Regions from separate parts of the Rhizobium sp. SG2393 genome, predicted to be linked through region 1. Evidence: predicted binding sites of a transcription regulator. Region 1 holds the regulator's gene; each other region holds the start of a gene.

Region 1 (4,194 bases):
AAGCTCGTCGCCAATGGCGAGGATGGCGGCAGAGACGGTTGCTTTCACGGGCATGGCTCCAGAAGGACGAAAAGGGGAACGGGACTGCCAAGGCTCGGCGTGGACAGCCGGTGTCATCGTGTTCTACGCGACGACAATGTGACCGGACCTGTCGCATTTTGTGAACAGTGCGTTCGCAGGCCGCGACTGGCCGATCGATGCCAATCTGTTAGAACGTTTCGCCAGGGACGGGCAAGCGATTTGCCCGCAAACAGATTGTTCGCAAACACCAAGGAGACGACGATGGCAAAGGTACTGGTTCTCTACTATTCCGCTTACGGCCACATTGAAACCATGGCCAATGCCGTTGCCGAAGGTGCACGCTCGGCCGGTGCCGACGTGACCGTCAAGCGCGTTCCGGAACTCGTCTCCGAAGACGTCGCCAAGGCCTCGCACTACAAGCTCGACCAGGCCGCCCCGATCGCCACCGTCGACGAACTCGCCGACTACGACGCCATCATCGTCGGCGCCGGCACGCGCTACGGCACGGTCGCCTCGCAGATGCGCAATTTCTGGGACCAGACCGGCGGCCTGTGGTTCAACGGCAAGCTGGTCGGCAAGGTCGGCGCCATGTTCACCTCCACGGCCACCCAGCATGGCGGCCAGGAAACGACGATCATGGGCTTCATCCCCACCTTCCTGCACCATGGCATGGTCTTCGCCGGCCTGCCCTACGCCTTCCAGGGCCAGATGGGCGTTGAAGCCGTCAAGGGCAATTCGCCCTACGGCGCCTCCACCATCACCGACGGCGACGGCTCGCGCCAGCCCTCCGAAATCGAGCTGGAAGGCGCCCGCTACCAGGGCGCCCACGTCGCCAAGCTCTCTTCCAAGCTCTCGGCCTGATCCATCCGGCCTGTGCCCCTCCGGAGCCCTGCCTGCAGCCATGCAGGCAGGGCTCTTTTCGTTGTCGTCTCCCCTCGCCCGCAAGGCGTGTCCGCGGCGCCGTCTCCCGTGATAGACTGTCGCCGTCTGCGCGACGGAACCGGTCGGCCCTGCGCGTCGTTTTCCCGCTGCACCGGCAACGGCGCCGAAGGATGCCCCCCGAGGAGAACCCCAAGGAGAACCCGATGACAGTCATTCGCTACACGATCGTCGAACATGACGGCGGCTGGGCCTACCAGCTCGACGGCGCCTTTTCCGAAAGCTTCCCCACCCACAAGGCAGCCCTGCGCGCCGCCAAGATCGCGGCCATCGAGCAGCAGGTGGGCGGCGAGGATGCCGAAATCCTCTATCAGGACGACAAGGGCAACTGGCACACCGAACACGCCGATGGCGGCGACCGCCCCGAGACCGAAGTCGTCGACGGCTGAGATCGCAACGGTCACCATCCTGATTCGGCAGCAACCACACACGCCTTGCCTGAATCGCCACATTCGGGCATGAGGGCCCGGATGTGGCCGCTTGCCGAAACTGGTAGACGGAAGGCACTTAAAATGCCTCGGGCAACGCCCGTGTGGGTTCGATTCCCACAGCGGCCACCAGAATTTCAGCCTAACCGCCCCGCCTTCATCCTTTCTTAGCCCCTTGCGGAACACAAATGGAACAGATAGTGTCCGTTCTGGATTTGTTTCCGATTCTGGAGGCCAAGCATGCTGACCCGCAAGCAACAGGAACTGCTGCTCTTCATCCATGAGCGGATGAAGGAATCCGGCGTTCCGCCATCCTTCGACGAGATGAAGGATGCGCTCGATCTGGCCTCCAAGTCGGGCATCCATCGCCTGATCACGGCACTGGAAGAACGCGGCTTCATCCGCCGCCTGCCGAACCGGGCGCGCGCGCTCGAGGTCATCAAGCTGCCGGAAGCCTACCAGCCGACGCTCGCGCCCCGCCGCGGCTTTTCGCCAAGCGTCATCGAAGGCTCGCTCGGCAAGACGGCACCGGCTGCGGCCAACGTGCAGCCCCCCAGGCCGGCCGCAAAGAGCGAGGATGGCGGATCCGTCTCCGTTCCCGTCATGGGGCGCATCGCAGCCGGCGTGCCCATCTCCGCCATCCAGAACACCACCCACGAAATCGCCGTGCCCATGGAAATGCTCGGCAACGGGGACCACTACGCGCTGGAGGTGAAGGGCGATTCGATGATCGAGGCCGGCATTCTCGACGGCGACACGGTCATCATCCGCAATTCCAGCACCGCCAACCCGGGCGAGATCGTCGTCGCCCTCGTGGATGACGAGGAAGCAACCCTCAAGCGCTTCCGCCGCAAGGGTGCCTCCATCGCGCTCGAGGCCGCCAACCCCGCCTACGAGACCCGCATCTTCGGTCCCGACCGCGTCAAGATCCAGGGCAAGCTCGTCGGCCTCATCCGCCGCTACCACTGACACGCACGCCGCCCGTCGCTCCGGGCAGCCGGGCCTCATCGCATCAGGACCGGCGTCGGCCGGCAGGGCGTCACAGGCCTGTCGTGGACGAAACGCAAAAATCCCCCGGTTTGATTGGAGAGCGCTTGCGCTTACTTTGAAATCGGTCTAAACGCCCCTCACATCCGGCGACAAGCCGGACCGCAGCGAGGCCTCGTGGCGGAGTGGTGACGCAGAGGACTGCAAATCCTTGTACCCCGGTTCAATTCCGGGCGAGGCCTCCAACAAACTCAAGAGCTTGACGGACGACACCAAGGCGCGCGCTGAGCGCGTCCGCGGCCTTCTGCGCGGCGCTGGCGAATGCCGCAAGGTGCCTGTCGGCGCTCAAGCTGTCAGCCCTCAGTAAGCTTCGACGGGATGGTGCCGTGGTCTGGCGGCTCGCTTGGCAGAGCAACGGCCACGCGGCGCGGCCCGTACGAGCATCCAGACGCACTCCCCGCATCGCAATGCGCGGCCTCATATTGAAACGGGCGGCCCCACATCAAAAAGGGGCGGCCTTGCGGCCACCCCTTGTGTCCTGTCGACATCTCCTGCCGACGGCTGCAAATCAGAGTTCCGGGCAGCCACGCACGTTGGCGAACACGATTTCATCCGGGCCGCGGCGCGTCATGCCTTCAACAACGATCCGGCGCGGCGTCACACGCACGACCTCGGGATCGCGCAGGCCGGCCTGGCGGGCGGCGAAGCGGGCTTCGCGCTCGCTGCAGCCACGGGCGCGGTCACGCAGACGATCGCGCTCGGCCTCGCGGTCGCGAACGATCGGACGCACGCCATCGGGGCCGATCCTCAGTTCGAGATCCTGGGCGGCGGCCGGTGCGACACCCGCGAAAGTGCCCATGGTCATGGCAATGGCAAGCGCCGAAACAGAGAGAATCGTCTTCATGAAGCCTCCTCGCCCATCTGTGATACGGGCAGTGTTGATCCTGTCGGCGGCTCTTGAGTTTGCTCATGGGATGAGCCGCCGGTTTTCGGGAGGGGTAACGCACGGAATGAAGGCTGGTTCCGGCGCGCAACGGTTTTTGATGAGGGGATGCTTACGAATCGCGGCGCGTCTGTCCCTGGCGCTGCTGCCGGCGGCGCGCCCACCACACGGCAAGGCGCCGGCGCCATCGCCGCACGGCCGGCAGGTCGTTGGACAGCACGAGAAGACCGAGCGGCACCATCCAGAAGCCGAGAATCGGCAGAAAGCCCAGGCAGCCGAAGATGATCAGCGCAATGCCGATGCCGATGCGCAGGCCCCGCGACTGCGGCAGGCGCATGCCAAAGGAGCCCAGCATCAGCTTGCCGGTGCGAGGATCGATGCCGAAACGCGGCTTCGGCTTGTCGTTGCTCTCATGTGTCTGTGTCATGGTGCCGGGAGATGGTTGCTTGTCCACAGTTTGGCAAGGGCTGGAGCCCGACACGGCCGATTCATTGCGGGCCGAATGCATTTTTTTGATTTTTGCGCTTGGCAAATCCGGAAAGCATCAGTATGAGCAGCACCACATCAGCGGCGCAAGCAAACGCCTTCGCCGCAGACGTTCCCTGGTAGCTCAGCGGTAGAGCATTCGACTGTTAATCGACAGGTCGCCGGTTCGAATCCGGCCCGGGGAGCCAAATTCTTCCAAACTTTTCCGTTGATGAGAGAAAAACTCACGCCCATGTGAGCCGCTTCTTGTTGATCGGATTCTCATTTCAGGAAATGATCGGACGAGGTGAAACCTTTGATCCGGGAACACCGTACCTGCGTACACGGTCGGCAATCTCGAAAGTCAGGGTTTTGAATGTCAACGGAAAATCAGGAATCAACAGATCGCGG
Region 2 (4,194 bases), 250 kb from region 1:
GGACACCCCGGTCACGGCCGTAAAGACGCCGAGCGGAATGGCGGCCGTGACGGATTTGAGGTTGTTGGCGCGCGCACCGACGACCTTCAGCTCCTTCTTCTTTTTCGGCTTGCGGCGCTCGGCCGGCACCGCGACATTCAGTTCGCCCGAGAGATACTTGCCCGTGAGCGAGGCCGGGTTGGCCATGATCTCCGCCGGCGTTCCCGCGGCCACGACGCGTCCGCCATGGATGCCGGCGGCCGGACCGATATCGACCACGTAATCGGCCGTCAGGATCGCATCCTCGTCGTGTTCCACGACGATCACGGTGTTGCCGATGTCGCGCAGGTGCCGCAGCGTGTCGAGCAGGCGCGCATTGTCGCGCTGATGCAGGCCGATCGACGGCTCGTCCAGCACGTAGAGCACGCCGGTCAGCCCCGAGCCGATCTGCGAGGCGAGGCGAATGCGCTGGCTTTCGCCGCCCGACAGCGTGCCGGAATTGCGCGACAGCGAGAGATAGTCGAGGCCGACATCGTTGAGGAACCGCAGGCGGTCTCGGATTTCCTTGAGAATACGGACCGCAATCTCGTTCTGCTTGGTGTTCATGCGCTCCGGCAGCGTCTCGAACCAGTCGCGCGCCACGCGGATCGACATGGCGCAGACCTCGCCGATATGCAGCCTGTCGATCTTGACGGCCAGGGCTTCCGGCTTCAGGCGATAGCCGTTGCAGGCCGGGCAGGGGGCGGCCGACATGAAGCGCTCGATTTCCTCGCGCGCCCAGGCGCTGTCGGTCTCCTTCCAGCGCCGCTCCAGATTGGGCACGATGCCCTCGAAGGTCTTCACCGTCTTGTAGGAGCGTGCGCCATCCTTGTAGTCAAACTCGACCTTGTCCTGCGTGCCATGCAGGATCGCGTTCTGCGCGGCTTCCGTGAGATCGCTCCAGCGGCTCGAAAGCTTGAATCCATAGACCTTTCCGAGCGCTTCCAGCGTCTGGTTGTAGTAGGGCGAGGACGACTTGGCCCAAGGCGCGATCGCCCCGTCCTTCAGCGTGCGATGCGCTTCCGGAACGATCAGGTTCTCGTCGATCTTCTGCTGGCTCCCGAGACCGTCGCAGGTCGGGCAGGCGCCGAAGGGATTGTTGAAGGAAAACAGCCGCGGCTCGATTTCCGGGATGGTGAAACCGGAGACAGGGCAGGCGAATTTTTCCGAGAACAGGACCCGCTCATGCGTCTCGTTCAGCGACTTGTTGGCAGAACCGCCGGCCGAGGTTTCCTCCGGCGGCAGTGGCTTGTCGGCAAATTCGGCCACCGCGAGACCATCGGCAAGCTTCAGGCAGGTCTCCAGACTGTCGGCAAGGCGGGCGGCGAGATCCGGCCGAACAACGACACGGTCAACGACCACGTCGATATCGTGCTTGTACTTCTTGTCGAGCGCCGGAGCCTCGGCGATTTCATAGAACTGCCCGTCGATCTTGACGCGCTGGAAGCCCTTCTTCATGAGCTCGGCAAGTTCCTTCTTGTACTCGCCCTTGCGGCCACGCACCATCGGCGCAAGGATGTAAAGCCTTGTTCCCTCGCCGAAATCCAGAATGCGGTCCACCATCTGGCTGACCGTCTGGCTCTCGATCGGCAGGCCCGTCGCCGGCGAATAGGGCACGCCCACGCGCGCGAACAGAAGGCGCATGTAGTCGTAGATTTCCGTGACCGTACCGACCGTGGAACGCGGGTTCTTCGATGTCGTCTTCTGCTCGATGGAGATCGCCGGCGACAGGCCGTCGATCTGGTCGACATCCGGCTTCTGCATCATTTCCAGGAACTGGCGCGCATAGGCCGAGAGGCTTTCGACATAGCGCCGCTGCCCCTCGGCATAGATCGTGTCGAAGGCAAGCGAGGATTTTCCCGAGCCGGAAAGGCCGGTCATCACGATCAGCTTGTTGCGCGGCAGATCGAGATCGACACCCTTGAGATTGTGCTCGCGGGCGCCGCGAATGGAAATGGTCTTCAGTTCGCTCATGATATCCAGCGTCGGTTTCGGCAGTCCCTCATGTAGGGTTTCTGCCGCGCCTGTCCATCGGGCATGGGGTCATCTGGGGAGGAATGTCGCCTATCCGTGCCCGTTTCCGATTCGGTTGACAAGAGAATAGGGGATGTTTAGAACAAAAAAAGAACAAATTATCCGGCGCCGGGGATTATTGCTGTGGATTGACCCCTGAGGCAGGGTTGCGCGGGTGACCGTGCGGCGGCCGGATGTCTATGATGGCGCCAATTTCGGCGGGCGGCCGGCAGGTGTTCCGGCGCGCCCCTCAACAGGGACGAAGAGTATGGCTGGTAGCGTCAACAAGGTAATTCTGGTCGGAAATGTCGGGGCAGACCCGGAAATCCGCCGCACGCAGGATGGCCGCCCGATCGCCAACCTGCGCATCGCCACCTCCGAGAGCTGGCGCGACCGCAATTCCGGCGAACGTCGCGAGAAGACCGAATGGCACACCGTCGTCGTCTTCAATGAAGGCCTCTGCAAGGTGGTCGAGCAATACGTCAAGAAGGGCGCCAAGCTCTATATCGAAGGCGCGCTGCAGACCCGCAAGTGGCAGGATCAGAACGGCAATGACCGCTATTCTACTGAAGTGGTGCTGCAGGGCTTCAACTCGACGCTGACCATGCTGGATGGTCGTGGCGAAGGCGGCGGCGACCGCCGCATGTCCGGCGGCGGCAACGACTATGGCGGCTCCTCCTTCGGGTCTGGCCCCTCCTATGACGATTACGATCGCCCGCAGTCCTCCGGTGCCAGCGCCGGCAGCGGCCGCCAGTCCTCCTCCGGCGCCAGCAATTTCTCGCGCGACATGGATGACGACATCCCGTTCTGAGGCGGCGGGAACCTGACGCATGTCGCCTGAAAGTGTGCCGCGGTTTCAGGAAAAGACATGCAAAAACAGAATTTTACAGCATGACGCGTGAAGCCCGTATCAGGCGGCTTGTTGTAGTGTTCTTGGCAGGCCCGGGTGCCGGCTGGGCTTGCTGTGAGGCGGAGTGAGCGGCGTCGGCTTGTCACGGATGCCGTGTGTTCTGACTGCGGGGCGCGGCCATGGACGCTTGCGGCGGTCTGAACCGCGCGCCGGGTATATCGGGCGATACGGGTGCTGCCGACCGGATGAAGGACGGCGGTCCGGCGCAGCGCTAGCAGGCCGGCCGGCTGTTAAATCCGCAATTCTTTCCGTCTTTTAACTTTGCTTGCCCGATCCGCCATCCTATTTCTGGCATCCGGACCCCATCGTTTCAGGATCGCTTCAATGCCATTCTTCAGGACCTTCTCGCCGCGTTCCCTTCTGTACGGTCTGGCCTGTGCCGGCCTTTTCGGCATCGGCGTGGCCGGTACGGCGCTTGTCGCCGAACGGCTGGACCTGCTTCCGGGCGCGGCCGTTGCGCAGACGACAGGCGCCGAGACCAAGCGGCTGCCGGCCGATCGCGCCGAAATGCAGATGTCCTTTGCGCCGCTGGTGAAGCAGACGGCCAATGCGGTGGTCAACGTCTATGCCGAGCGCATGGTGCAGCAGCGCTCGCCCTTTGACGGCGACCCCTTCTTCGAGCAGTTCTTCGGCCAGCGCATGCCGAACCGCACCGAGAAACAGTCCTCGCTCGGTTCCGGTGTCATCGTCGGCGCCAATGGCATCGTGGTCACCAACAATCACGTGATCGAGGGCGCGGATGACATCAAGGTCGCGCTCGCCGATGGCCGCGAATTCGCCAGCACCGTCGTGATGAAGGATGACCGCCTCGACCTCGCCGTCCTCAAGATCAAGTCGGATACGAAATTCGACACGATCCCGATCGGCGACAGCGATGCCGTCGAGGTCGGGGATCTCGTTCTCGCCATCGGCAATCCCTTCGGCGTCGGCCAGACGGTCACGAGCGGCATCGTCTCGGCGCTCGCCCGCAATCAGGTCGTCTCCGGCGACTTCGGCTTTTTCATCCAGACGGATGCGGCGATCAATCCGGGCAATTCAGGCGGCGCGCTGATCGACATGAAAGGCCAGCTCATCGGCATCAATACCGCGATCTTCTCGCGCGGCGGCGGCTCGAACGGTGTTGGTTTCGCCATTCCCGCCAATCTCGTGCGCTCCTTCGTGACCTCGGCGGAAGGCGGCAGCCCGAGCTTCGTGCGGCCCTATATCGGCGCGAGTTTCGAGCCTGTGACGTCCGAAGTCGCCGAAGCGCTTGG
Region 3 (4,194 bases), on a different contig from region 1:
GGCGAGATAGCCGCAGAAGGTGTCACCGGCACCGACGGTATCGACCGGCTCGATCACGAGACCCTTTGCCCGGCGAACGATACCGTCCCGGATGGCGATGACGCCGTCCGCGCCGAGCGTGACGATCAGCGTCTGGCCGGTTTCGCCGTGCAGCTTGCGCATCTCGGCTTCCCGGCGCTCGGCGTCCATGCCCTCAACACCGGCGAGACGCTCGAACTCGGTCTCGTTTGCCACAACGATATCGGCAAGGCGGCCGAGGCGGGCCGCATCGGATGTCAGCGGGGCGATGTTGATGACGGAGCGCACGCCCTTTTCGCGGGCGGCGGCGATGGCCGCCTCGACGCTTGCCGCCGGAATTTCGAGTTGCAGCATCAGCGTGTCGCCGGCCTCCATCGCGGCCACGGCGGCACGGGCGTCATCGACGCTCACAGTGCCGTTGGCGCTGGCGACGACGACGATGACGTTCTCGCCATCACCGCCGACAAGGATATGGGCGGTGCCGGTCGGGAGATCGGATGTCCTGACGGCTGAGAGATCGGCACCGGCTTCACGCATCAGCGCCAGCGCCGGCTCGGCGAAATTGTCGGAGCCGACGGCACCGGCCATGCGCACCGCGGCACCGGCCCGGCGGGCAGCCAGCGCCTGATTGGCGCCCTTGCCGCCGGCGGCCGTAGAAAAGCCGGAACCGGCAACCGTCTCGCCCGGCTTCGGCAGGCGCTCGGTGGTGGCGATAAGGTCCATGTTGATGGAGCCGAAGACGGTGATCATGGGTGCTGGGTCCTGCCGTTCGTGTCGAACACGGGACAGATCCCGCCGTGCCCATGCCTCCGAAGGAGAGCCGGACGCCGGCCGCGATCGCCTCCCGTGCAATCGGCCGGACACTGCCCGAGAGGATCAGTCCTCGTCAACCACCCGCAACCGGAGCGCCCCGAGCCGGCTTTCGACGGGTTGGGCTGCATCACTCGAAGGCTTCGCTGGCGCGGCATCGGAGGCCAGCTCCAACGCCTCGATCCGGTCGCCACGCCGTTTGAGCTTTTCGGTGGAGGTGACGATCTCCTCGACATCGCGCTGGGTCAGGGCGAAGTGACCGCGCAGTTTCTGGACACGCTCGTCGAGGCGCGCGAGATCCGCCATCAGGTGGCGCACCTCACCCTGGATCAGATGCGCCTCTTCCCGCAGCCGCTGGTCGCGCAGGATCGACTGGATCAGCTGGATCGACAGCATCATCAGCGAGGGCGAGACGATGACGATGCGCTGGTGCTGGGCGCGCTCCACCACCTGCTCGAAACGTTCGTGGATATCGGCGAAGATCGCTTCGGAAGGCACGAAGAGGAAGGCGGTATCCTGCGTTTCGCCCGGCAGCAGATATTTCTGGGCGATATCGCGGATATGCACCTCCACATCGCGGCGAAAGCGCTGGGCGGCAATGCGGGCGGCCTCGGGGTCGCTCGCCGCGCGAAAACTGTTCCACGCTTCCAGCGGAAACTTCGCGTCGATGACCAGCGGCGGCTGGCCGTTCGGCATGCGGATGGCGCAGTCCGGCCGCGCGCCATTCGAGAGCGTTGCCTGGAAGGCATAGGCACCGCTCGGCAGGCCATCGGCGACGATCGCTTCCATGCGCGCCTGCCCGAAGGCACCGCGCGTCTGCTTGTTGGCGAGAATGGCCTGCAGGCCCGCCATGTCTTTCGCCAGCGTCTGGATATTGGCCTGGGCCGTATCGATCACCGCCAGCCGCTCCTGCAGGCGGCGCAGATTGTCATGCGTGGCGCGGGTCTGTTCGCCGAGTGTCGCGCCGATCCGGTCGCTCATGCAATCGAGCCGTTCGCCGATCGCCCGGTTCATCTCCGCCTGCCGCGTGCCGAAGACATCGGCGAGCGCGGCGATCCGCCCCTGCATCTCCGCCTGCGTCGCCAGCAGCACAGCCAGGCGCTCGTCATCCGCACCCTCCCCGCGACGCGCAAGCCGCCAGACGACGAGGAGAACCACGGCGAGCGGCAGGACAACGGCAAGCAGGAGCCCGGCGCTGACCGGCTGGCCGGCGATGACGAAAAGCGGCGCATGAAGCGAAAGGGACTGTTCCATAAGCGGAGCCTAGCAGATCCCGTGGCAGGATCCAGATCAAAACGTGAACATACTGATGAAACCGCGCGGCCTGCCGGTCGGGCCCGCAAATTTTGCCGTGAGGCGAATTCCATCCGCAAAAAAGATGAGCTATGGGAGCGCCATGACCATCAAGCCGATCATCATCCTGCCCGATCCCCTGCTGAAGCAGGTGTCCGAACCCGTCGCCACCGTGGACGATGCGGTGCGCAAGCTTGCCGACGACATGCTGGAAACCATGTATGATGCACCCGGCATCGGCCTTGCGGCCATCCAGATCGGCGTGCCGCGCCGGCTCCTGGTCATCGACGTCTCCAAGGAGGGCGAGGAGAAGCAGCCGCTGGTGGTGATCAACCCGACGATCCTCAAATCGTCGGATGAGCGATCCGTGTACGAGGAAGGCTGCCTCTCGATTCCGGACTACTACGCCGAGGTCGAGCGCCCCGCCACGCTCACCGTCGAATTCGTCAATCGCGACGGCAAGATGCAGACCATCGATGCCGACGGCCTGCTCGCCACCTGCCTGCAGCACGAGATCGACCACCTCAACGGCACGCTCTTCATCGACCACATCTCGAAACTGAAGCGCGACATGGTGATCCGCAAGTTCACCAAGGCCTCCAAGACTCGCGGCACCAAGGCGATCTGAGGACGTCCTCGTCCTTCTGCGCCCTTACAGGGCTTGCCCCGTCACCGGATCGTCGCGTGAACCATGTCGCCGCGGATTTCGACGGCGGGCTTGGCGCCCGGGGTATTGGGCAGTTTGCTGTCGATGTAAGAGGCGGTCGCTTCCACGAGGTAGGCGATGGCGGTGCCCGGCGGGAAGGTGAGGCCGGCCTCCATCATCGCGCCCATCAGCCGGATCGTCTCGTTGTTGCGCACCGTATCGAAGGCGATGCGGGCGCGCAGCGCGGCGCCGGAAAGCGAGATGAGGTCGGCATGGCCATCGACGCGGACATCGCCCGCATCGGAACGGATGTCGAGGCTGGAGAAATCGCCGGCGAGCGTGATGGCCGCGGCCTTCTGGTCAATCATGACGGCGGCCTCGGGGCGGACATTGGCCGACAGCGTCAGCGTGCAATCGTCCAGGCCGAAGTCGTAAGGCGCTCGGCCGGTATCGACGTCCAGCGTGCCGGCATTGACGACAAGGCTGGCGCCGGGCGTGCAGTCATGGGCGAACCAGGCCGAACGCCAGGCCGCGCCCCAGCCGGAACGCTCGCCCGTCAGGCGCGCCTCGAAGGGTCTGGACGGGTCGGCGGTGATCGTGATGCGGCTTGCCGCACCCTTGACGGCGATGCGTTCGACCGCAGTGGTGTCGAGGGGGCCGGCGGCGAGCGTCTTGCGAGTGAAGAGGCCATTGCCGGCATCGAGCAGGATGATGGCGAGCACGATGCCGGCGGGAATGGTGAAGGCCTTGCGCTTCAGCAGGCGACGGAGGAAGGACGGCCGGGGCGCGGCGTGGGGCTTCGGATCGGGGTCGGTCATGGCAGTGCCTTTCAGGCTCGGTTGAACACCGCTTCCTTTTCCCGCCACACCGAAAAACCGGCGACCTCGAACGTGTTTCAGGTCGCGCCGGATCGCGATAAAGGTCAGACCACGCCTGATGCCTGATGAAAGACCTGCCGCGTGCTGTTGATCCCCCTCCCCTTCGTCATTGTGGTGCTGCTCTTCGTCTTTGCCGTGCGGCTGGTGCGCGGGGCGGCCGAACGGGGTGACGATGCGACCACCTTTCTGCTGCTCTACGGCGTCTATGGCCTGCAATCGCTGCTCGTCGGCGCGCGCTGGGGCTATGGCATGACAGAGCTTCTGCCGCTGATGGCGGTGGTCGGCACCGCGGTGCCGCCGCTCGCCTATATCGCCTTCCGCGGGCTGGCGAACGGTCGCGGGCGACCCGGCCTTTCCGACTGGCCGCATCTTGGCTTTCCGTTTGCCGTCATCCTGCTCCTGCTGTTCTGGCGCGATGGCGTGGGGCTGCTGATCATCATCGAATTCGCCGCCTATGGCGCGGCTGTCCTTCTCTTGGCGCGCGGCGGACCGGACCGGCTGGCGACGGCCCGCCTCGACGGCGTCGGCCCCTCGCACCGCGCCATGACC

What was found. The regulator LexA, encoded in region 1, represses DNA repair genes until DNA is damaged. The targets are predictions, from matches to a motif close to TGTTCNNNNTGTGTTCNG.
Region 2: a site for LexA is predicted at 2,131-2,148, ahead of uvrA (excinuclease ABC subunit UvrA). Genes of this name have one in related genera too.
Region 3: a site for LexA is predicted at 2,115-2,132, ahead of ACED18_RS08885 (DNA recombination protein RmuC). Genes of this name have one in related genera too.

The regions. Positions count from the first base shown of each region.
Region 1 is NZ_JBHGAP010000001.1:819,733-823,926, forward strand. It holds gene ACED18_RS03915 (competence/damage-inducible protein A) at 1-48, opposite strand, end outside; gene wrbA (NAD(P)H:quinone oxidoreductase type IV) at 283-882, shown strand; gene ACED18_RS03925 (DUF2188 domain-containing protein) at 1,107-1,349, shown strand; tRNA gene ACED18_RS03930 (tRNA-Leu) at 1,435-1,520, shown strand; gene lexA (transcriptional repressor LexA) at 1,629-2,357, shown strand; tRNA gene ACED18_RS03940 (tRNA-Cys) at 2,547-2,620, shown strand; gene ACED18_RS03945 (hypothetical protein) at 2,944-3,279, opposite strand; gene ACED18_RS03950 (hypothetical protein) at 3,431-3,745, opposite strand; tRNA gene ACED18_RS03955 (tRNA-Asn) at 3,918-3,992, shown strand; gene ACED18_RS03960 (cryptochrome/photolyase family protein) at 4,160-4,194, shown strand, end outside.
Region 2 is NZ_JBHGAP010000001.1:573,280-577,473, forward strand. It holds gene uvrA (excinuclease ABC subunit UvrA) at 1-1,992, opposite strand, end outside; gene ACED18_RS02745 (single-stranded DNA-binding protein) at 2,300-2,842, shown strand; gene ACED18_RS02750 (DegQ family serine endoprotease) at 3,449-4,194, shown strand, end outside.
Region 3 is NZ_JBHGAP010000002.1:38,615-42,808, forward strand. It holds gene ACED18_RS08880 (ribokinase) at 1-768, opposite strand, end outside; gene ACED18_RS08885 (DNA recombination protein RmuC) at 895-2,082, opposite strand; gene def (peptide deformylase) at 2,225-2,749, shown strand; gene ACED18_RS08895 (hypothetical protein) at 2,791-3,585, opposite strand; gene ACED18_RS08900 (helix-turn-helix domain-containing protein) at 3,727-4,194, shown strand, end outside.